Regions from separate parts of the Sphingopyxis sp. YF1 genome, predicted to be linked through region 2. Evidence: predicted binding sites of a transcription regulator. Region 2 holds the regulator's gene; each other region holds the start of a gene.

Region 1 (5,526 bases), 130 kb from region 2:
GTCGGAGCGTGAAGACGGGCCGCAACGCATCGCCAAGCTGCTCGCACGCGCCGGGGTCGGATCGCGCCGCGACGTCGAACGGATGATCGAGGAAGGGCGCATTGCGCTGAACGGCGAGATCATCGTCCAGCCCGCGCCGCTGCTCGCCTCGCTCGAGGGCCTGACCGTCGACGGAAATCCGGTCGCCAAGCCCGTCTCGACGCGCCTCTACCGCTTCCACAAGCCCGCCGGATGCATCACCGCGGCGCGCGATCCGAAGGGGCGCAAGACGATCTACGACCTGCTGCCCAAAGGGCTCCCGCGGCTGATGCCCGTCGGCCGCCTCGACTATAATACCGAAGGGCTGCTGCTGCTCACCAACGACGGCGAATTCAAGCGACAGCTCGAACTCCCCGCAAGCGGGGTCGAGCGGACCTATCGCGCGCGCGCTTTCGGCGACATCAGCCAGACCCAGCTCGAGGATCTCGTCGAGGGAATCGAGATCGACGGCGTCCGCTATGGCAAGATCGACGCCAATCTCGAACGCCGCACCGGGCGCAACCAGTGGATCGAGATGACGCTGACCGAAGGCAAGAATCGCGAAGTCCGCCGCGTTCTCGAACATCTCGGACTCCAGGTCAGTCGCCTCATCCGCACCCGCTACGGCGAATTTACGATCGCCGACCTCGACGTGGGTCAGGTCGAAATCGTCCCGCGCGATGCGTTGTTCCAGTTCCGGCGGCGCCTCGACAAATGAGGGTGATTTCAGGCGAATGGCGCGGCCGAAAGTTGCTCGCGCCCAGAAACGACGCGACCCGCCCGACCGCCGACCGCACGCGCGAAACGCTCTTCTCGATGCTGGCGAGCCGCCTCGGCAGCTTTGAGGGACTCCAAGTCGCCGATCTTTTCGCGGGTTCGGGCGCGCTCGGCATCGAAGCGCTGTCGCGTGGCGCCGCGCATTGCCTCTTTGCCGAACAGGATCGCGACGCGCTCGACGCGCTCAGGACGAATCTGTCCGTGCTCGGCGCCGCGCCGCGCGCCGATGTCCGCGCGGGCTCCGTCCTCGCGCTTGGCCCGGCAAAGCGCAGCTTTGACCTGCTGATGTTCGACGCGCCCTATACGACCGGCGCGGGCAGCGTCGCGCTCGACAAGCTCAATCGCCTCGGCTGGATCGGTACCGAAAGCTGGATATCGATCGAGACCGCCGAAAAGGAGAGCGTCGACGTCGCGGGGTTCGAAATCGACGCGCAACGCAAGGTCGGCAAGGCCAAGCTGACTTTGCTCCGGCTCTCCTGATCAGTTGTCGGCGAGCGCCGGGCCGCGCGCGCGCACCATCAGCAGTCCGGCAAAACTGACAACCCCGGCCAGCGCCAGATAGAGCCCGACCGCGCCGGTCCCGCGCCAGTCGCCCAGCGCCTGCGCGATGATCGGCGCCGCGGCACCGCCCAATATGCCCCCGGCGTTGAAGGTCACCGACGCCCCGGTGTAACGCAGCTCGACCGGAAACAGTCCGGTCAGCCACGCGCCGAGCGGGCCGTAGACAAGCCCCATGACGAACAGCGAGATCGCGAGTCCCGCGAAGATGAGGGGCCAGCTCGCCGACGCGAGCGCCGGCCCGAACAGGAAACCCACGAGGATCGTGGCCCCGCACCCCCACGCGAGCACCTTCTGCGCGCTCGCGGCATCGCTCCAGTAACCGGCGAAGACGATCCCCGCCGCCATGAACAGGATCGCGCCGAGCTGGATCAGCAGGAACTGCTCCTTGGGATAACCGAGTATCGCCGTCCCGTGCGCGAGCGCAAAACTCGTCGCGAGATAGAAGATCGCAAAACAGGCGACGACGGCGAAGGTCCCTGCCAGCGTCGGCAACAGGTGACGCTTCAGCAGGACGCCGATCGGCACGCTCACCGGCTTGTCCGCCTCCAGCGCCGCCGCGAAATCAGGCGTCTCGCCGATCTTGAGGCGCACCCACAGCCCCAGTCCGACGAGCACCGCCGAGAAGAGGAAGGGAATACGCCAGCCCCACGCCGCAAATTCGGCGTCGCTGAGCCCAAGGCCAAGCAGAAGAAACAGTCCGTTCGCAGCGATGAAGCCCACCGGCGCGCCGAGTTGCGGCACCATACCGAAGCGCGCGCGCCAGCCCGGGGGGGCATTTTCAACCGCCAGCAGCGCGGCCCCGCCCCATTCGCCGCCAAGCCCGAACCCTTGGCCGAAGCGCAGCAGGCAGAGGAGCAGCGGCGCCACCCAGCCGACCATCGCATAGGTCGGCAGAAAGGCGATCAGCAGCGTCGAGATACCCATCAGCATCAACGATGCGACGAGCGTCGACTTGCGCCCGATGCGGTCGCCATAATGGCCGAACACGATCGCCCCGACGGGACGCGCGAAAAAAGCGAGCCCGAAGCTCATGAAGCTGAGCATCAGCTGCGCCGACGGCGATTCCGAGGGAAAGAAGAGCGGCCCGAACACCAGCGCCGCGGCGGTGCCGTAAATGTAGAAATCATAGAATTCGACCGCAGTGCCGACCAGGCTCGCGGTCAGGATGCGCCGGTTCTTGCGATAGGGTGCCAAGTCCACGGCCACACGCTCTCTCCCTGCTGCTTCCGCCGCGCCATGGACGCCTTCGCCCGGCGCACGCAACCCCAATCTGGCGAGTCGACACGCCCAAAAGGGCAGAATCCTTGACTTTTCATTCGCCTTGCCCTATATCGGGCGGGCTAACGTCGCCTGCGACGGAAATTTGATACCCTTTCGGGGGCGGATACTTCCCTTCACTCGCTACCAGCTCCGCCGGTGCTTTTGCCGGTGGATTCCCTGTTTTCGTGAAAGGAAACACCCATGCCGATCGGCACCGTCAAATTCTTCAACACCGACAAGGGCTATGGCTTCATTTCGAATGAAGATGGCTCGGGCGACGCGTTCGTCCACATCACCGCCGTCGAGCGCGCCGGAATGGCGACGCTCAACAAGGACCAGCGCATCTCGTATGAACTGGAAACCGGTCGCAACGGCAAGACCTCGGCCGTGAACCTCCAGTCGGCCTGACCTTGGCCAAGGAGGAAGTTCTCACCTTCGACGGGGTGATCGATGAAATCCTGCCCGACGCCCGTTTCGGTGTCGTGCTCGAAAATGGTCATCGCATCATCGCCTATACCGCCGGCCGGATGCGGCGTTTCCGCATCCGGTCGGTCGTCGGCGATGCCGTGCGGATCGAAATGACCCCCTACGACCTCAGCAAGGGCCGTCTCGTCTATCGCGAGCGCGGCAATTCTCCGGTCACCGCCCAACGCCAGCGGCGTTGATTCTCGCCAACTCAAACTGCAATCAAAAACCCGATTCAAAGATAAAGATGATGACTATGTTTCAGAATATACAAATTTTTCCTGCGCTTCCCGCGCTTGCGCTGGCCGGAAGGGCAATTACGGCCCCGTCCGTTCTGCGTCGCCGCCCGACACTGTCGCGCCGCGAACTCCGGCGCCTCGTCGCCGATATGGTCGACTGACCGGTCCCAACGGCCGCCCCCTTTGCAAAGGGGGGTGGCCCCTCGGGACATTCCGTCGCGGCGTGCTGGACAGGTCGCGCGCTGTTCCCTAATCGTTCGCGCGTGAACGATACCTCCGCCTCGATGCCCGACCTGACCCGCCCCGACCCGTCGGACCCGCCCTATCTGCAAGGATTGAACGGTCCGCAACGGCAGGCGGTGCTCACCACCGAAGGCCCGGTGCTGATGCTCGCGGGTGCCGGCACCGGCAAGACCGCGGCGCTCACCGCGCGGCTCGCGCATATCATGGCGACACGACGCGCGTGGCCGTCCGAAATTCTCGCGGTCACCTTCACCAACAAGGCGGCGCGCGAAATGCGCGAACGCATCGGGCGCATGATCGGCGACGCGGTCGAGGGGATGCCCTGGCTCGGCACTTTCCACAGCATTTGCGCCAAGATGCTGCGCCGCCACGCCGAACTCGTCGGACTGCAAAGCAATTTCACCATCCTCGACACCGACGACCAGCTTCGCGTCCTGAAGCAGCTGATCCAGGCCGAGGGGCTCGACGAGAAGCGCTGGCCCGCGCGCCAGCTCGCCGGGCTGATCGACAAGTGGAAGAACCGCGGCCTCACCCCGCCCGATCTCGATGCCGCCGACAAGGAGGCCTACGCCGACGGCAAGGGCCAGCATTTCTACGCCCTCTATCAGGCCCGGCTGAAGACGCTCAACGCCTGCGATTTCGGTGACCTGCTGCTGCACATGCTGGTGATCCTCAAAAACCACCGCGACGTGCTGGAACAATACCAGCAACGCTTCAAATATATCCTCGTCGACGAATATCAGGACACCAATGCCAGCCAGTATCTGTGGCTGCGGCTGCTCGCGCAGGCCCGCAAGAATATCTGCTGCGTCGGCGACGACGACCAGTCGATCTATTCGTGGCGCGGCGCCGAGGTCGCGAACATCTTGCGCTTCGAAAAGGATTTCCCCGGCGCGACCGTGATCCGGCTCGAACAAAATTATCGCTCGACCCCGCAGATCCTCGCGGCGGCATCGGCGCTGATCGCCCAGAACAGCGGCCGCCTCGGCAAGACGCTCTGGACCGACCTCGAACCCGGCGACAAATTGCGCGTCGTCGGCGTGTGGGACGGCCCCGAGGAAGCGCGGCGGATCGGCGAAGAGCTCGAAAGCCTCCAGCGCCAGCACGTCTCGCTCGACCGCGCCGCGATCCTCGTCCGCGCGCAGTTCCAGACGCGCGAATTCGAAGACCGTTTCATCGCGATCGGCATGCCGTACCGCATCGTCGGCGGCTTCCGCTTCTACGAGCGCGCCGAGATTCGCGACGCGCTCGCTTATCTGCGCCTCGTCCAGTCGCCCGCCGACGACCTCGCGTTCGAACGCATCGTCAACGTCCCCAAGCGCGGGCTCGGCGACAAGGCGATCCAGCGCATTCACCAGTTCGCGCGGCACGAACAGGCGCCGCTCCTCCACGCGGCATCGCGGATCATCGAAACCGACGAGCTCACCCCGCAGGCACGTCGTCAGCTCGCCAATTTCGTCGCGCAGATGCGCGGCTGGCGCACGAAGGCGAACGAGCTCTCGCACCCCGAGCTGACCCAGCTGATTCTCGATGAATCGGGCTATACAGCGATGCTCCAGGCCGACCGCAGCGTCGAGGCCGCCGGCCGCCTCGAAAACCTGTCCGAGCTCGTCCGCGCGATGGAGGAATATGACTCGCTCGAGGCTTTCCTCGAGCATGTCAGCCTCGTCATGGACCGCGACAATGACGATCAGGCCGAAACCGTCACCATCATGACGATCCACGCCGCCAAGGGGCTGGAATTCGACCATGTCTTCCTCGCTGGCTGGGAAGATGGCGTCTTCCCGTCGCAGCGCTCGATGGACGAAGGCGGCACCGCCAGCCTCGAAGAGGAACGCCGCCTCGCCTATGTCGCAATCACGCGGGCACGCCGGCGCGCGACCATCTACCATGCCGCGAACCGCCGTATCTACGGCCAGTGGATGAGCAGCATCCCCAGCCGCTTCATCGGCGAAATCCCGCC
Region 2 (5,526 bases):
AGCAGCGATAGGCTTCGCCCTTCGCGAGCAGCTCGTTCGCAACCGCGGCGTGACGGTCGGCGCGCGCGAACTGGTACACGGTGTCGCCGTCCCAATCGAGGTCGAGCCAGCGCATGCCGTCGAGGATCGCGTCGATCGCGGCGTCGGTCGAGCGTGCACGGTCGGTGTCCTCGATCCGGAGCAGGAACTTGCCGCCATGATGGCGCGCGAACAGCCAGTTGAACAGCGCGGTGCGCGCGCCGCCGATATGGAGATATCCGGTGGGCGAGGGCGCGAAACGCGTCACCACGTCGGCGCCGGTCGCTTCGCCTGCGATTGCTTGATTTTCGGTTGCCACCAAGGCCTCTTTCACTCACTTTGCCGGCCCCGGCAGGGAGGCCGGGGCGGGGTTCGGGGGTGCCCCTAGCATGGCGACAAGGCCGCTTCAAACGCCCATTGCGACCGGCATCGCCGCGGCGCTGCGGCGGTGCGCCGACTGGCTCGAAACCCGGCTCGATGCCGAGCGCGAACGGATCGCGCTCTGGTTGCCCGTCGCGCTGGGCGCGGGGATCGCGGCGTGGTTCGCGCTGCCGACCGCATGGCACTGGACCGGCGCGCTGTTCCTCCTCGGCGCGGGCATGCTCGCCGGGTGGCTGCTCGGCTGGCGGCGGCGGCTGGGCCGTACGGTCGCGATCGGTTGCGCGGTCGCCGCGACGGGGTTGCTGCTGATCTGGGTACGCGCGCTGTGGGTCGCCGCGCCGGTGCTTGTCCAGCCGCTGACCACCGAATTTTCGGCGCGCGTCGAGCGCGTCGAGGCGTTGCCGGCGCGCGAGCAGGTGCGGCTGATCGCCCTGCCGCTGGCGCGCACCGACCTGCCGCCGCGGCTGCGCCTTACCGCGACCATAGGGCAAGCGGGCGATGTGGCGCCGGGCGAACGGGTCGGGCTGCGCGCACGGCTGATGCCACCGCCGACCGCCAGCCTGCCGGGGGGCTATGATTTTGCCCAGCGGGCGTGGTTCGACCGGCTCGGCGCGGTCGGCACCGTGCTCGGTACGATCGGCCGTGCGCCGGAGGCGGGGCGCGGGGCGCCGCCGCTGCGCGCGCGACTGACCGGGCATATCCACGGCCGCGTCGACGGGTCGGCGGGGGGCATCGCGGCGGCGCTCGTCACCGGCGACCGCGGCGCGATCGACCCCGCCGACGAGGAAGCGATGCGGCGCAGCGGGCTCGCGCACCTCCTGTCGATCAGCGGGCTGCACGTCACCGCGGTGGTCGGTTTCGCGATGCTGCTCGCGATGCGGCTGCTCGCGTTCAGCCGCTGGCTCGCGCTCAGGGGGCTCGTACTGCCGCTCGCTGCCGCGTTCGCCGCGCTGGCGGGCGGCGGCTATACGCTGCTCGCGGGTGGCGAGGTGCCGACGCTGCGCTCGTTCATCGCGGCGCTGCTCGTGCTCGTCGCCTTTCTGCTCGGGCGCGAGGCGCTGACGCTGCGGCTCGTCGCGGCGGGGGCGCTGCTCGTGCTCGTCTGGCGCCCCGAGGCGCTCGCAGGGCCGAGCTTCCAGCTGAGCTTCGCCGCGGTCACCGCGATCATCGCGCTGCACCAGGCGCGCGCGATGCGCGGCTTTCTGATGCGGCGCGACGAGCCCTGGCCCCTCCGGCTGGCGCGCGCGATCGCAGGGCTGCTGATCACCGGACTCGTGGTCGAGGTGGCGCTGGCGCCGATCGCGCTCTTCCATTTCCACAAGGCCGGGCTCTACGGCGCGCTGGCCAATGTCGTCGCAATCCCGCTGACGACCTTTGTGATCATGCCCGCGGAGGCGCTCGGCCTGATCTTCGATGCTGTCGGGCTGGGGGCGCCCTTCTGGTGGGTCGCCGAACAGGCGCTGCACGGCCTGATCGCGCTCGCGCACCGCGTCGCGGACGCCCCGGGCGCAGTCGCGACGCTGCCGCGGTTTCCCGCGTGGGGTTTCGCGCTTGCGGTGTTCGGCGGACTATGGATGCTGCTCTGGCAGACGCGCTGGCGCCGGGCGGGGCTCGTGCCGCTGATCGCGGGGATGGCGGTGCTGCTCGTCCAGCCGCGTCCCGACCTGCTGGTCACCGGCGACGGACGTCATATCGCCGCGGCGCTCCCCGACGGCAGCTACGCCCTGCTGCGCGACCGCGCCGGCGACTATGCGCGCGATGCGCTGGCCGAGGCGGCGGGGATCGACGCGCCGCTCGTCGCGCTGGCCGATCTCGACCATGTCGCGTGCAACCGCGATTTCTGCCGCTGGACACAGCGCGGGCGGATCATCCTTGCCGCGCGCGGACGCGACCGCATCGAGGGAGCCGACATGGCCGCGGCCTGCGCCGCCGCCGACGTGGTGATCAGCGAGCGCTGGCTGCCGCGCGAATGCGCCGGCCGCTGGCTGACGATCGATCGCGACACACTGCCGCAGACCGGCGGGCTGGCGCTCTACCTGGGCCAGCGCCCGCGCGCCGTCGGCGCACTGGACCCGGGCGACGCGCATCCGTGGCGGCGCCCGCCGCAGGTCAGTGGTAACGACGAAGCAGTCCCGACAGCCGCCCTTGGACGATGACGCGTTCGGCTTCGTAGCGCTGCGGTTCATAGGCACTGTTCGCCGGGTCGAGCCGGATCATCCGACCTTCGCGACGGAAATATTTGAGTGTCGCATCCTGCCCGTCGACGAGCGCGACGACGATGTCGCCCTCGCGCGCGGTGCTCGCTTTCTGGATCAGGGCATAGTCGCCGTCGAAAATCCCCGCCTCGACCATCGAATCGCCCGACACTTCGAGCGCATAATGCTCACCCGAACCGAGCAGTGCCGCGGGCACCGCGAGATTATTGTGATCCTCGAACGCCTCGATCGGCACACCCGCGGCGATCTTGCCGTGCAGCGGCACCTCGATCACGTCGTTCGCGGCGATCGGTTTGAGCTGCGGGGCGGGCTTGCGCAGTGGCACGACATTGTCGCTATCGTTGCGCACGGCGGCATGGGCGGTCTTGCCACCCTCGGGCAGCTTGACCACTTCGAGCGCGCGCGCGCGGTTGGGGAGGCGGCGAAGGAAGCCGCGTTCTTCCAAGGCACTGATAAGACGATGGATTCCCGATTTGGATTTGAGGCCGAGGGCTTCCTTCATCTCCTCGAACGACGGCGAAATGCCGCTCGCGTCGAGCTTTTGCTGGATGAAGTGAAGCAGTTCATGCTGCTTGGCGGTCAACATCGGGCGTTCTCCATGATGCCGGCATCGGACATAAGGGGAACGATAGTGGAACAGAGCGGAACTTGTCAAGCGATGTCGATGTAGGCCGCGAGATCACCCGCGGCGCGCGGCGCGGCACCGATTTCGCGAAGAACCAGCGCGGTGGCAGCGACGAGCGGCCGCGTCTGCCCGCTGTCCTGGCTGTCCAGAAGCTCGAGCATCCCGCCGGCGAGGCGGGCGCGCAGATAGTCGCGCCGCCCGCCGCCCGGACCTAGCGCGGCGGCGAGCGGCGCGTGGCGGATGACCGGCAGCGGGTCGCGCGCGCCCGCGAGGTGGCGGACGAGCGGGAGCAGGAACAGCGTCGCCGTAACGAAAGCCGACGAGGGATTGCCCGGAAGCCCGAGCAGCAGGGCGTCGCCGATCGTGCCCGCGATCAGCGGTTTGCCCGGACGCATCGCGATCTTCCAGAAGTCGAGCCGTCCCCCGGCGTCGTCGAGCGCGCCGCGGACATGGTCGTGATCGCCGACCGACGCACCGCCGACGGTGACGATGACGTCATGATGGCGCGCCAGATCCCCCAGAACCCGGGCCATGACGCGGCGATCGTCGCCGACGTGGAGCGGCGGCGTGACCACGGCGGGCGCGCCGGCGAGCATCGCGGCGAGCATCGCGCCGTTGCTGTCGGGGATCTGCCCGGGGGCGAGGGGACGCCCCGGCGGCACGAGTTCGTCGCCGGTGGTGAGGATCGCGACGCGCGGGCAGGTCCCCACCGCGATCTGCGCCGCGCCGCCCATGATCGCCGCGGCGATCGCGCCGGGGGTAATGCGCGTGCCGGCGGACAGGAGCGGCGTGCCCGCGGCGAAATCACCCGCGCGGCCGCGAACATGCTGGCCGCGGGTGGCGGGGCCGTCGCAGGTCAGCCTCAATGTCGCGCCGTCGGCGGCGACATCCTCTTGGATCACCACGGTATCGGCGCCGTCGGGGAGCAGGGCGCCGGTGAAGATGCGCATCGCCGCGCCCGGAGCGAGCGGTTGATGCGGCACCGCGCCTGCGGGAATCTCACCCGCAATCGCCCATGGGCCGGGCAGGTCGTCGAAGCGGATCGCATAGCCGTCCATCGCCGACAGCGCCGCGGCGGGCTGGTCGCGCCCTGCCGCGATATCGCCTGAAAGATAGCGGCCAAACGCTTTGGAACAATCGACATTTTCTGGTAGCAGTGGGGGGCGGAGCGCGAGCAGCCGCGTCTGCGCCTCTTCGACCGGCAGCCATGCGCTCATGCGGCGCGCCAGTCGCCCGAACGCCCGCCGCTCTTTTCGAGCAGGCGAAGTCCCTCGATCACCATCGCGCGGTCGAGCGCCTTCGCCATGTCATAGAGCGTGAGCAGCGTGACCGAGGCGGCGGTGAGCGCTTCCATCTCGACCCCCGTCGGGCCCGTGGTCGCGGCGGTCGCGGTGACGCCGATCCCGTCGTCGAGCCAGGTAAAATCGATTCCGACCTTGCTGAGCGCGAGCGGGTGGCACAGCGGGACAAGGTCGGACGTGCGCTTTGCGGCCATGATCCCGGCGATGCGCGCGGTCGACAGCACATCGCCCTTGGGGGCGTTGCCGGCCCGGATCGCATCGAGCGCCTCGGCCGACATGGTGATGCGCCCCGCCGCGACGGCGCGGCGCGCGGTCGCGGGCTTGGCGCCGACATCGACCATATGCGCAGCGCCGGTGTCGTCGAGATGAGTCGGGGTCTTTGCCATCGTCCGCCAGCGAAGCAAGGCGGGATGCGAAAGGCAAGGGCGATCGGTGCGGCATCACCGAAAACGGTCTCATCATCGTCCTCTCCCGCCCCGTGTCGGTGGGAGGAGCGAGGCTGGCTCTGCGACGCATGGTGGTTCACCGCGGTTCACCACCTTGATCGGCGGCTTGCGGCCGGTTGCGGGCGTTGGATGATGTGCACCCCGGCGAAAGCCGGGGCCCAGAATGCCGGCACGAACCCGGCGTTTTTTCTGCAATGAACCCCGGCTTTCGCCGGGGTTCACGGAGGGCTGGATTCGGTCATTTCCGGTCATTCGATCTGGATTGGCATGAATGACCGCTTTCGACCGGTTGCGGACATCGGTGATCCTCCCTGTGGCCGCAGGCCATGGGGAGGTGGCAGCGCGCCGCGCTGACGGAGGGGCGAAGGACGCAGCGTTGCGGCCCCTCCACCACCGCCTGCGGCAGCGGTCCCCCTCCCCATCGCTACGCGACACGGAAGATTGGCAGAAAGCGACCGATTGCTGACGCCTAAGGATTGATCTGATTCCCCCTCCCGCAGGCGGGAGGGGTAGCGAGACTTGGAAACTTGTTTCCTAGT
Region 3 (5,526 bases), 2.2 Mb from region 2:
AACGAAGCGATAATTGATGCCGTCGGAGAAACGCGGATCGGAACCCCACACCGCATTGACCATTTCGACTTCGGTCATATCGTCGGGATTGCGGCGGACAAGCGCCGTCACGCCGCCGCTCGGGGCCTCGGAATCAAAGGGTGCTGGCGTGGCCGTCATGATCGGAACATAATGGGAACGACAGTGAGTCGCAAGGGCCAGGGGACGACCGCGGATGTGCAATGATTACAGGCTGGAAGTCGATATCGCCTCGATCACCGAGGATTTCGAGGACCTCAAGATCAGGATCGACATGCCCGAGGGCGCGCCGAACGTCCCTGCGCGCGAAGATGTCCGCATAACCGATATGGCCCCGATCGTCCGCAGCACGGATGGGGGGGGCATGGGCGACTTGGTGAACCGGCGGTGGAGCTGGCCCGGGCCCAGCGGCAAGCCGGTCTATAATTTCCGCTCGGAAGGGCGTGATTTTACATCGCACCGCTGTCTGGTGCTCTGTGACGGCTTCTACGAATTCACCGATCCCGCCGACAAGGCGCAGAAGCGCCTCGATAAGTGGCTGTTCACAATGAAGGAGCATCGCTGGTTCTGCATGGCCGGCATCTGGCGCGAGTATGACGGCGGCGAAGCCTTCACCTTGCTCACCATGGATGCCGGTCCCGATGTCGCGCTTTACCATCATCGCCAGATCATCCCGCTTGCGCGCGACCAATGGGCGGCATGGCTCGACCCGCGCGTCCCCGCATCCGATGTCCTCAAATGGCTGCCCGAAAGGAGCCTCGAGCCGACCCAGGTCTTCGGCAAGCCGCCCGCGCAGGGCGCGTTGGCGCTGTGACCGAAGACTATGACCTCGATCGTTTCGTCGACGCACAGGCGCAGGCCTGGCCGCGCGCCCTCGACGAGATCCGGCGCGGCCGGAAGCGCTCGCACTGGATGTGGTATATATTTCCGCAGCTCGCGGGGCTTGGGCGGAGCGCGATGTCGCAGCGTTACGCCATCGTGGATGCGGACGAAGCGCGCGCCTATCTGGCGCATCCACTTCTCGGCCCCCGCTATGTCGAATGCGTAGAGGCACTGCAGGATCTGGCCGGCAGCGACCCGGTGGCCATATTCGGCGACGTCGATGCCATGAAGCTCCGCTCGTCGCTGACCCTGTTCGAAGCTGCCGGTGGCACGTCGCTGTTGGCGGCGGCGCTTCATCGCTGGTTCGGGGGGCAACGCGATGAGCGCACGATGAAGCTGCTGGCCGTCCCGGACCCCGGCTGAACATTGCTCACCAGACCGAGGGGGACGGATGGAGTTCAACAATCGCGAAATTGCGACGCTGGTCTGGAGCGGAATTCTGATCGCGGCGCTATTCTTCAATGCGCCCGTCCGGTCCGCGTTTCGCGCGATGCTGAGGGCGATGGCCCATCGTGCGATATTGATGATTTTCGCGGCGGCTACAATCTACGTCGCGGCCTGCGTGGCATTCCTGTCCTGGTGGGGCATCTGGACGTCTGACAATCTCAAATCGACGGTCGCATGGTCACTGGCGTTCGTTCCTGCGACGCTCTTCAATGTGAATCGCATCGACGACGACCGCACCTATTTTGGTCGAACAATCAGAAGCACGCTCGATTTGACCGGCTTGCTGGTCTTCATCGGGGGGCTTCAAAGTTTCAGCCTTCCGGTCGAACTGGCGATCGTTCCGATCATGACCTTTCTGGCGCTCGTCCACCATGTCAGCGAGCGCGACGCGGCGCACGCACCGACCGCGCGGTGTCTCGGAACATTCCTTCTCATCGTTGGTCTCGTTGTGCTGGGCTACAGCATTTATGCGACTGTCATCGAATGGCCGAAGTTCGACGTGCGGCAGAATGTCAGCGAACTCCTTGTCCCGATCTTGCTGTCGCTCCTCTTTCTCCCCTTCCTCTACGGTGTTTCGGTCCTCATCGTTTACGATCGGAACTTTGCGAACATCTCTTTTGCTCTGCGCGATAAGGGCTTGGCGCGCTTTGCGCGGCAGCGCGCCTTCTTTGCATTTCGAGGCGATCTCGATCTCCTCAAGCGATGGCGGCATATCATCGTGCAACGCCGGCCAACGGATCGGTTAGGCGTCGTCCAAGCGATTGCTCAGGCAAGGCGCGAGCAGGAGCGCGCCGTGCGGCGACCATATGTCGATCCCGCCGATGGTTGGTCGCCCTATGAGGCGATGGAATTTCTGGCGTCCGAAGGCTTCGCTCTACCTGCCTATCTCTGGTACTTCGACCGGTATCGCGCGAGCGCCGTTCATAAATTCGGCGACGCGCCGCTTGCGAATCACGCGACCTATTATGTGGAAGGCGACGAGGCGCGGGCTACCCTTCTCACGCTCGATCTTTGGATGTGGGGGGCGGAAAATAAGGAAAGCGACGAACAACGTTTGGCCGAACTCATAGCTCTGCTGATGCACCGCGCCGTCGGGCCGGAGGCCGTTGCAGCCTTTCGCGGTGCGCTCGACGAGAAGGAGAATGGCGTCTCGCTCGAATGGAACGGATATATCTTCCGGATCGAGAGCGACGAACCTGGTCCGTCGGGCCAATTTTCCGTGAGCTTCACGATCGCCCACCCTGCGGAGCCGGGGCTGGCTTCAGCCGACGAGACTCTTCAAGACTAGCAAACGAGTCGCCCCGACGGTCACTATTCTCCGCAGCTCTAGAACGGTGGATTTGCGGCGAGCGCGACCAGCGGACTGTCGATCTGCTACAGAGATAGGAAATGGCCCGGCACCTGTATGGGCCAGTCGCACGTGCCGATGGGAGGGATCATGGCGCTGGAACTCGATATTGCGTGGATCGGCCTTGGCGGAGTTGTCGTCGGCGGGCTGATTTCGGGGCTGACAACTTGGCTCGTTCAACTCGGCGAACGAAGGAAGTACCGGCGCGAGCGATCTTGGGACCTGCGCCGCGAGGCCTATACGGGAATCATCGGCAGCCTTGACCGGGCGCGCGCGATCCTTGCCTATATCGACAAGGGCTATGACGAGGATCCGCACGGCTTCGACGGAAGCGAACATGAACTGCGGGCCAGCAAGCAGATGATCGAGCAGATGCAGGCCGCACGCTTCGCCTATCATGCGCAGCGGCTGATTCTGTCCCAAGCTTTCATTGCGCGGTACGAAACTTATCTCGCTGACATGGACGCTGTGCAGGAAGCGAATCTCGATCCACCTGAAAAAGCGCATCAGGCAACGACCGCGATTGCCGATGCAGTTCTCGCTCTTGAAACTCTGGCCGCTACCGAAATGGGTTTTGACTTCGAATAAGCCTTCATAATCCGTGGCTTCGGCCGCGACCGGCTGAGCATCGTTTCTGCCAGCTTGACGATCATCCCGACTCAATGGAACATAAAGGGAACAATTGAGTCGATATCAGCATGACCGCACCGCCTTTTTCACAGCCCCGGCCGAGTGCCGAAGAGCTTCAAGCGCTTCGCGAGACCGTGTCGCGCGTCGAGGCAGCGCGTGGTCCGGTGCTGCCTTTTAGTGTCCGGCCGCTCGATCGTCTCCTTGCCGGCGGCGGGCTCGATGGCGCGGGCCTGCACGAGGTTGCGGCCGCCTCGGCAAGCTGGAGCGACGATGCGGCGGCGACGCTGTTTACGGCCGGGATCGCCGCGCGCTTCGCGGCGGCGCCGGGTGTGTCCACGCTCTGGGCGCTGACGCGTTTCGATCTTTACGCGCCGGGGCTCGAACAGGCCGGGCTCGGGCCGGACCGCATCCTCTACGCTGAGGGCCAGAATGACCGTGAGCTTCTCGCCATGTGCGAGGACGCGCTGCGCGATGGCTCGCTTGCCTGCGTCGTCGCCGAGGTGAAGGCCGCCGACCAGACCGCGACGCGGCGGCTGCAGCTCGCCGCGACCGAAGGCAAAACGCCGATGCTGCTCTACCGCCGCTACCGGCGCTACGGCCAATGTCCGCTCACCGACCTTTCGCTCGCTTGCACCCGCTGGCGGGTGGGCAGCCTCGCGTCGGGCCCGTTGTCGATGCCGGGCGTCGGGCGCGGGCGCTGGTCGGTCGAACTTGTCCGGCAGCGCGGCGGGCCGCCCTTTTCTCTCGAACTGGAGGCGTGCGATGACCAGGGTCGCCTCGCTCTTCCTGCCGCAACTCGCCATCGAGCGCTTGCGGCAGGCGGCGCCGATCTCGCACTCGGGCACGCGGCCTGAACCTGCGCGGCTCGCACCGCGCCTCCCCGAACCCGTCGATGACAATCCCGGCTCCTGCTCGGTGCCGCGCGGCGGCGGCTGGCGACCTGGCGCGCGCTGGGCGCAAGACGCGCGGCCTGATCGAACCGCGATCGACGCGTTGCCCGCGCATCAGCGACCGCCGATGCGCGAGCTCGGACGCCGCAGCGAGCCGGCCGCGCCGGTCTTTCGCCTCGCTCGCGTCGATGATGGAAGCCCGGCGTCCGGCGCCGCGCAGCCGGTGCCGGCACGCTGGGGCACACGGCCCACCATCCTGATTGCCCGGGCCGGCCAGCGCGATATCGTGACTGCCGCCTGCCCGCTTGCGCTCGATCTCGGCCTCGCGCCCGGCATGGCCGCGGCGCATGCGCGTGCGCTTTTCACCGATCTCGACGTGCTTGAGGCCGAGCCTGACGCTGATCGGGCCTGGCTCGACCGGCTCGCCTTGCATGCCGTGCGCCACTGGACGCCGACTGCCGCCGTGTCGGAAAGCGACGGGCTCTGGCTCGATCTCACCGGCACCACCCATCTCTTCGGCGGCGAGGAGCGCTTCGCGGCGCGGCTGATTTCCTTCATGCGGCGCGTCGGCGTCACCGCGCGCGTCGCGATCGCCGGCACGCCGGGCGCCGCACACGCGCTCGCGCGCTTCGGCGGCAGCGCGGCTCTGATCTTGCCGGAAGGACGGGAGGCGGAGGCGCTGGGCGAGTTGCCGCTGCGCGCGCTTCGTCTCGCACCCGAGGCGCTGGCCTCGGCGGCGCGCTTCGGGATTGAGCGGATCGCCGATCTTTATGCCATGCCGCGTGGCCCGCTCGCACGGCGTCTCGGGCGCGGTGCGGTCGAGCGGCTCGACCAGGCGCGCGGCTTTTTGCCCGAGCCGATCGTGCCCGTTGTGCCGTTCGAGACGCCCCTCGTGTCGCGGCGCCTCATCGAGTCGATCGCGACCGCCGAGGCGATCGAACAAGTGATCACCGATCTGGTCGCCGATCTGGTCGCCGATCTCGAAAGGCGCGGGCTGGGGGTACGTGCTGCGGTCCTCCGCTGCGAGCGGGTCGATGCGCGCGAGCAACTGGTCGCGATCGGCACGGCGCGCGCGACACGCGATGCGAAGCATTTGCTCCGCCTGTTCAAGCTGCGTATCGACAGGATCGAGCCGGGGCTCGGGATCGAGGCGATGGCGCTCGCGGCCCCGCAGGTCGAGGAGCTCGCGCCCGAGGCGATTATCTCCGCGCTCGATGCCAGGCCGCCTGCGCCCGATATCGCGCCGCTCGTCGACCAGCTCGCGGGGCGCGCCGGCGCGGCGGCGCTGTTCAGGCTCGAGGGGCGCGAAAG
Region 4 (5,526 bases), 1.1 Mb from region 2:
GCGCGCGCTGGCGCACGCGCATCCAGCCCGACGCCATCGCGGTCACCGGATCGGGGAGCCGCCGCGACCAGCGGTCGTTCAGTGCCGCGGGCGGCGCGACGACGATCTGCCCCGCCATCGCGGCCTTGTCGCTTTCCGACACGAGCCTGAGTTCGCCGAGGTCGACGCCGTGATCGGCATAGAGCCCGCACATGCGTTCGAGCGCGCCGTGGATGAAGATCGGCGCATCCCACCCCGCGCCGCGCAGCTCGGCGATCACCCGCTGCGCCTTGCCGAGCGCATAGGCGCCGACGAGCACCGACCGGTCGGGCTCGGCGCGCACCGCGCCGATCAGCTTTGCGATCTCGTCGCCGGTCGGCGGGTGACGGAACACCGGCAGGCCGAAGGTCGCCTCGGTGACGAAGATGTCGCACGGCACGACCTCGAACCGCGCGCAGGTCGGGTCGGCGCGGCGTTTGTAGTCGCCGGTGACGACGATCCGCTCGCCCGCATATTCCATCAATATCTGCGCGCTGCCGAGCACATGTCCGGCGGGATGAAAGCTGAAACGCACCCCGCCGCGCTCGAAACCCTCGCCATAGGCAAAGGCGGCATTGTGGCTCGCCTCGGCATCGACGCCGTAGCGCAGCGCCATGATCGCGAGCGTCTCGGGGGTCGCGAAGACCGCGCCATGCCCGCTGCGCGCATGGTCGGCGTGGCCGTGGGTGACGGCGGCGCGTTCGACCGGGCGCGAGGGATCGATCCACACATCGGCGGGCTTCACATGGATGCCGTGCGGATGCGGCTCGATCCAGGTCTTCGCCTTCGCCATCAGGCGGCGAGTTTCCGCGCGCGGATCAGGTCGGCAACAAACGCCTTGCGCTCCTCGGCGGCGCGCTCACGGTCAGGCAGGCGGAGCAGGAAGGATGGATGGATCGTCGCGATCAATTTGCTCCCCCCTTCCAGTTCGTGCACCGCGCCGCGCATCGACTTGATGCTGGCGCTCTTGCCCGTCACGCCGCGCAGCGCGCTGGCGCCGAGCGTGACGATCAGCTCGGGCTGCACCAGCGCGCGCTCCTTGTCGAGCCACCAGCGGCAGATGTCGATCTCGCCTGTGGTCGGGTTCTGGTGGAGCCGGCGCTTGCCGCGCGGCTCGAACTTGAAATGCTTGACCGCATTGGTGAGGAAGAGCCGCCGCCGGTCGAGCCCCGCCTCGTCGAGCGCCGCGTCCAGCACCTGCCCCGCCGGCCCGACGAACGGCCGTCCCTGCAGATCCTCCTGGTCGCCCGGCTGCTCGCCGACGAGCATGATCCGCGCTTTCGTCGGCCCCTCGCCCGCGACCGCCTGCGTCGCGTTGCAATAGAGCGGGCAGCGCGTGCAGCGATCGATCGCCTTCGCCAGCGCGCCCAGCGTCTTCACATCGTCGATCGGGGCAAGCTCTTCGGGCACGCGCGTTCGCCATTTGTCGGTCCGGGGGTTCGCAGCCGAAACGGCGGCCGCGCGCATCCGTTCCACTCGTGCACCGGCGCCCGCGAGCAACGGCGCGATATCCTGCGCCTCGGGCAGGTTGTGCCAGTATTTCTTCGGCATCTCGGCGCGCATCGCCTCGATCTTGACCCGCGCGGGGTTGAAGATCGCGCCATAATAGGTGCGCCACTGATCCTCGACGACGTCGCCGTCGGGCACCTCGTCGCGCGTGCCGCCAGGGCCAAGGGTCAGCAGCTCGTCCTGCCAGATCGCGCGTGCGTCGGGGGTCAGGATCGCCCAGTCCATCCCGTAGAAGCGCCGCTGGAAGAAGGGCGCAGTCAGCCGCAATATGCGGTGATCAGGCTCGAACCACGCCGCGAAGCGCTCGCGTTCCTCGCCCTCGCCGAGGCGGCGAAAGCGCACGAAGGCGTGCATCTTGTGGATGTCGCGGCGGATTGCCTTGTCGGTCCTGCGCAGCCAGTCGACATCGGGGTCGGTCGTCCGCGCGAGCAACTGCCGCTCGCGCGCCGCGCGCCAGACGAGGCGGTAGAGCCGCGCCGGCACCTCGGCGCCGCGATGACAGATCACCCGGTCGGCCATCGCGAGCAATTCGCGCGGCAGCTTCACCGCGCCCGCCGATGCGGGCGGCGCCTCGTCGCCGAACAGCGACGCGCCGTCTTCCGCACCGCGCCAGCTCACATCCTCGGGCGCCACGCCGCCCGCGAGCAGCGCGCGCGCGACGCCGCGCCATTCGGCGAAATCGCCGGGCCGCTCCAGCACCACCTCCCTCACGGAACGAGCCTCATAGGGCCAACGCCAGTTGTTCGGCCGGCGGCGCGAAACGCGCGCGCAAGTCGGCGCTGTCGGTGAGCTTGCCCGGCCGCCAGTCGGGGGTGACGATGAAGGGCAGGATCTTCTTCACCGACGCGGTGAGCTTGGCGAGATCGCCCAGCCGCAGCTTGCCGGTGCGCCGCACCGCGACGATCCGGTCGACCGCGCGCGTCCCCAGCCCCGGCACGCGGAGCAGCAGCTCGCGCGGCGCGCGATTGACATCGACGGGGAATATCTCGCGCCGCGTCAGCGCCCAGGCGAGCTTGGGATCGATCGCGAGGTCGAGCATGCCCCCACGCGCGCCCTCCATGATCTCGCTGCGCCCAAAGCCATAGAAGCGCAGCAGCCAGTCGGCCTGATACAGCCGGTGCTCGCGCATCAGCGGCGGGCGCACCGGCGGCAGCGCGCTGCTCGCGTCGGGGATCGGGCTGTACGCCGAATAATAGACGCGGCGGAGGTGATAGCCCGAATAGAGATTGTCCGCCGCGGCGAGGATATCGTCGTCGCGCGCGGCATCGGCGCCGACGATCATCTGGGTCGATTGCCCCGCGGGCGCGAAGCGCGGCGGCTTCGCCTTGCCGATCAGCCGGCTCTTCGCCGCCTCGAGCGCATCCTCGGCGCCGACGCGCACCGACGCCATCGTCTTGCGGATCGTCGCGGGTTTCTTTTCGGGCGCGAAGCTTTCGAGCCCGGCCTCGGTCGGCAGCTCGACATTGGTCGACAGCCGATCGGCATAGAGCCCCGCGAGCGCGACCAGCGCCGGGTCGGCGCCCGCGATCGTCTTCAAATGGATATAGCCCTGGAAACGATGCTCCTCGCGCAGGATGCGTGCCACCTCGACGAGTTGCTCCATCGTATAATCCTCGGACCGGATGATGCCCGACGAAAGGAACAGCCCCTCGATATAGTTGCGCTTGTAGAAATCGAGCGTCAGCGTGACGACTTCCTGCGGCGAAAAGCGCGCGCGTTCGACATTGCTCGACGCACGATTGATGCAGAAACGGCAGTCATAGACGCAGAAATTGGTGAGCAGGATCTTCAGCAGCGAGATGCAGCGGCCGTCGGGCGCATAGCTGTGACAGATGCCCATGCCCTCGGTCGACCCGATGCCCTTGGAGGCGACCGAGTCGCGCTTCACCGTGCCCGACGAGGCGCAGGAGGCGTCATATTTGGCGGCATCAGCGAGCACCGCGAGCTTCTGGAGAATCGTCTTGCTGCTCATGCCGATCGGCATAGCATATGGAACAAAAAAAGAACAAACTTGGGTTAGCTTCAACCCCGTCCTTGCGAGGAGCCGAAGGCGACGCGGCAATCCAGGATGGGTGTGAACCGCCCTCGATTGCTTCGCTTCGCTCGCAATGACGGTGGTTTTCGTACCCTACCCCAACCGCATGCGAAACGCGTCGAGGTGGAAATAGCTTGGATCGAACCCGCACATCGCCGCCAGCGCGTCGGCGTCGAGGAAGCGGATCCACTGGCGGTTCGTCTCGATATAGCCCTCGCGCACCAGCCGCCGCAAAACCCGGTTCGTGTGGATCGGGGTCAGCCCCAGCGTGTCGGCGATCTGCGTCTGGGTCATCGGCAGGCGCAGCACATCCTCGCCCGCCAGATTGACGATCTGCGCGCGGCGATGGAGTTCGAGCAGCAAATGGCCGATCCGTTCCTGCGCGGTCTGGCGCCCGTTGCGGACGATCTGTTCGCGCAGGAACGCCTCTTCCTGCACCTGCGTCCACCAGAAGGCCGTCGTCAGCGCGCCCGATCCCGCGAGCAGGTCGCGTACCGCGTGCGGCGCAATCGCGTAGAGCGACCCCGAAGTCACCGTCACCACGCCATGGTCGGCCTCGGCCGCGACGAGCACCTGCAGATCGAAGATGTCGCCGGGCAGCAGGATGTTGAGGATCTGGCGCCGCCCGTCCTCGAGTTCCTTGAAACGCGCCGCCCAGCCTTCGCGCATCACCAGCACCGCGTCCATCGGTTCGCCCGCGCTGATGATTTCGCTGTTCGCCGCGAAGGGGCGGACCTTGCCGCCGAGCGCGAGCAGCTGCGCGCGATCCCCGTCGCCGAGATCGCTGTAATAGGACAGGCGCGCAACCAGCGCTTCGAGCGTCATGGGTCCTCCGCCCCGATCAGGTTTCGCGCCAGCGCGCGGGCAGCGTGATCGTGCACACCAGCCCGCCCGGCTCCCATTGCCGTTCGATCGTCCCGCCCAGATTGTTGCGCACGCTGCGCTCCATCAACAGGGTGCCGAAGCTGGTGCGTTCGGGCGCGGCGACCGCGCCGCCGCCCCCGCTCTCGGCCCAGGTCAGGCGGAACCGGCGTTCGTCGCCCGCGCCGTCCTGCGTCCAGTCGACGTCGACGCGGCCGTTTTCGGTCGCCAGCGCGCCATGCTTGACCGCGTTGGTCGCCAGTTCGTTGAACAGCAGCGCCATCGCGACGAGCGCATTTTCGGGGAGTTCGAGGTCGGGGCCCGACCAGCGGATGCGCGGAAAGGCCGCCTCGACCTCGCGCATCAGCGCGTGCATCGACCCGGTCAGGAAATTGGCCCCGAGCAGCACATTCTGCGCACGGTTGAGCGCGTCGAGGCGGCTGCTGATCCGTTCGACATAATCGTCGACCCCGGTCGCGGCGTGCCGCGTGAGCGAGATGATCGCGCCGACCGTCGCGAACAGGTTGCGCATCCGGTGGTGCAGTTCGCGCAGCAGGATGGTGGCATTGTCCTGCCGCTGCTTCTGTTCGGTGATGTCGCGGCTGATCCCCGTCAGCACGGCGTCGTTCGACCGCACGTCCCAGTCGGCGTGCGCGGCGAGCCAGCGCACCCCCGTCTCGGGATGGACGATCCGATATTCGGTGACATAGGGCTCGCCCGTCGCGACCGATTCGCCGAGCACCGCGCGCACGCGATCGCGATCGTCGGGATGCAGGCGTTCGAACACGCCCTCGATCGTGCCGAGCGCGGTCGCATAATCCGTGCCCCACAATTGGGCGACCGCCCCGCTCCAGCGCACCTCGCCCGCCTGCGCATCGTAGCGCCAGGTCGCGATGCTCGAAAAGTCGAGCGCGCGCTCGAGCGTGCGCTGCGCCTCGTCGCGGTCGATCGCGGTGCGGCGCAATTCGGCCTCGGCCATGAGGATCGCGGCGAAATCGGCGAGCCGGTCGAGGTCCTTGGGCGCCGGCGCCGGGCGCGGCTTGTCGTCGATGATACACAGCGTCCCCAGCACGTCGCCATTATAGGCGCGCAGCGGCATGCCG

What was found. The regulator LexA, encoded in region 2, represses DNA repair genes until DNA is damaged. The targets are predictions, from matches to a motif close to GTTCCNCNCTTGTTCT.
Region 1: the regulator LexA is predicted to act here: its motif matches at 3,565-3,580, upstream of EAO27_RS09170 (UvrD-helicase domain-containing protein).
Region 3: the regulator LexA is predicted to act here: its motif matches at 3,360-3,375, upstream of EAO27_RS18920 (protein ImuA).
Region 4: the regulator LexA is predicted to act here: its motif matches at 3,519-3,534, upstream of EAO27_RS13835 (putative DNA modification/repair radical SAM protein).

Annotation. Positions count from the first base shown of each region.
Region 1 covers NZ_CP033204.1:1,884,952-1,890,477, forward strand. The annotation lists gene EAO27_RS09145 (pseudouridine synthase) at 1-736, shown strand, start outside; gene rsmD (16S rRNA (guanine(966)-N(2))-methyltransferase RsmD) at 733-1,275, shown strand; gene EAO27_RS09155 (MFS transporter) at 1,276-2,562, opposite strand; gene EAO27_RS09160 (cold-shock protein) at 2,818-3,024, shown strand; gene infA (translation initiation factor IF-1) at 3,027-3,281, shown strand; gene EAO27_RS09170 (UvrD-helicase domain-containing protein) at 3,605-5,526, shown strand, end outside.
Region 2 covers NZ_CP033204.1:1,750,000-1,755,525, reverse strand. The annotation lists gene gltX (glutamate--tRNA ligase) at 1-316, opposite strand, end outside; gene EAO27_RS08505 (ComEC/Rec2 family competence protein) at 408-2,555, shown strand; gene lexA (transcriptional repressor LexA) at 2,509-3,201, opposite strand; gene EAO27_RS08495 (molybdopterin molybdotransferase MoeA) at 3,267-4,457, opposite strand; gene moaC (cyclic pyranopterin monophosphate synthase MoaC) at 4,454-4,927, opposite strand.
Region 3 covers NZ_CP033204.1:3,917,869-3,923,394, reverse strand. The annotation lists gene EAO27_RS18945 (SOS response-associated peptidase family protein) at 1-159, opposite strand, end outside; gene EAO27_RS18940 (SOS response-associated peptidase) at 215-832, shown strand; gene EAO27_RS18935 (DUF1810 domain-containing protein) at 829-1,263, shown strand; gene EAO27_RS18930 (hypothetical protein) at 1,292-2,635, shown strand; gene EAO27_RS18925 (hypothetical protein) at 2,786-3,283, shown strand; gene EAO27_RS18920 (protein ImuA) at 3,394-4,179, shown strand; gene EAO27_RS18915 (DUF6504 family protein) at 4,088-5,526, shown strand, end outside.
Region 4 covers NZ_CP033204.1:2,835,598-2,841,123, forward strand. The annotation lists gene EAO27_RS13825 (ligase-associated DNA damage response exonuclease) at 1-811, opposite strand, end outside; gene EAO27_RS13830 (UdgX family uracil-DNA binding protein) at 811-2,226, opposite strand; gene EAO27_RS13835 (putative DNA modification/repair radical SAM protein) at 2,249-3,499, opposite strand; gene EAO27_RS13840 (Crp/Fnr family transcriptional regulator) at 3,656-4,387, opposite strand; gene EAO27_RS13845 (GAF domain-containing protein) at 4,404-5,526, opposite strand, start outside.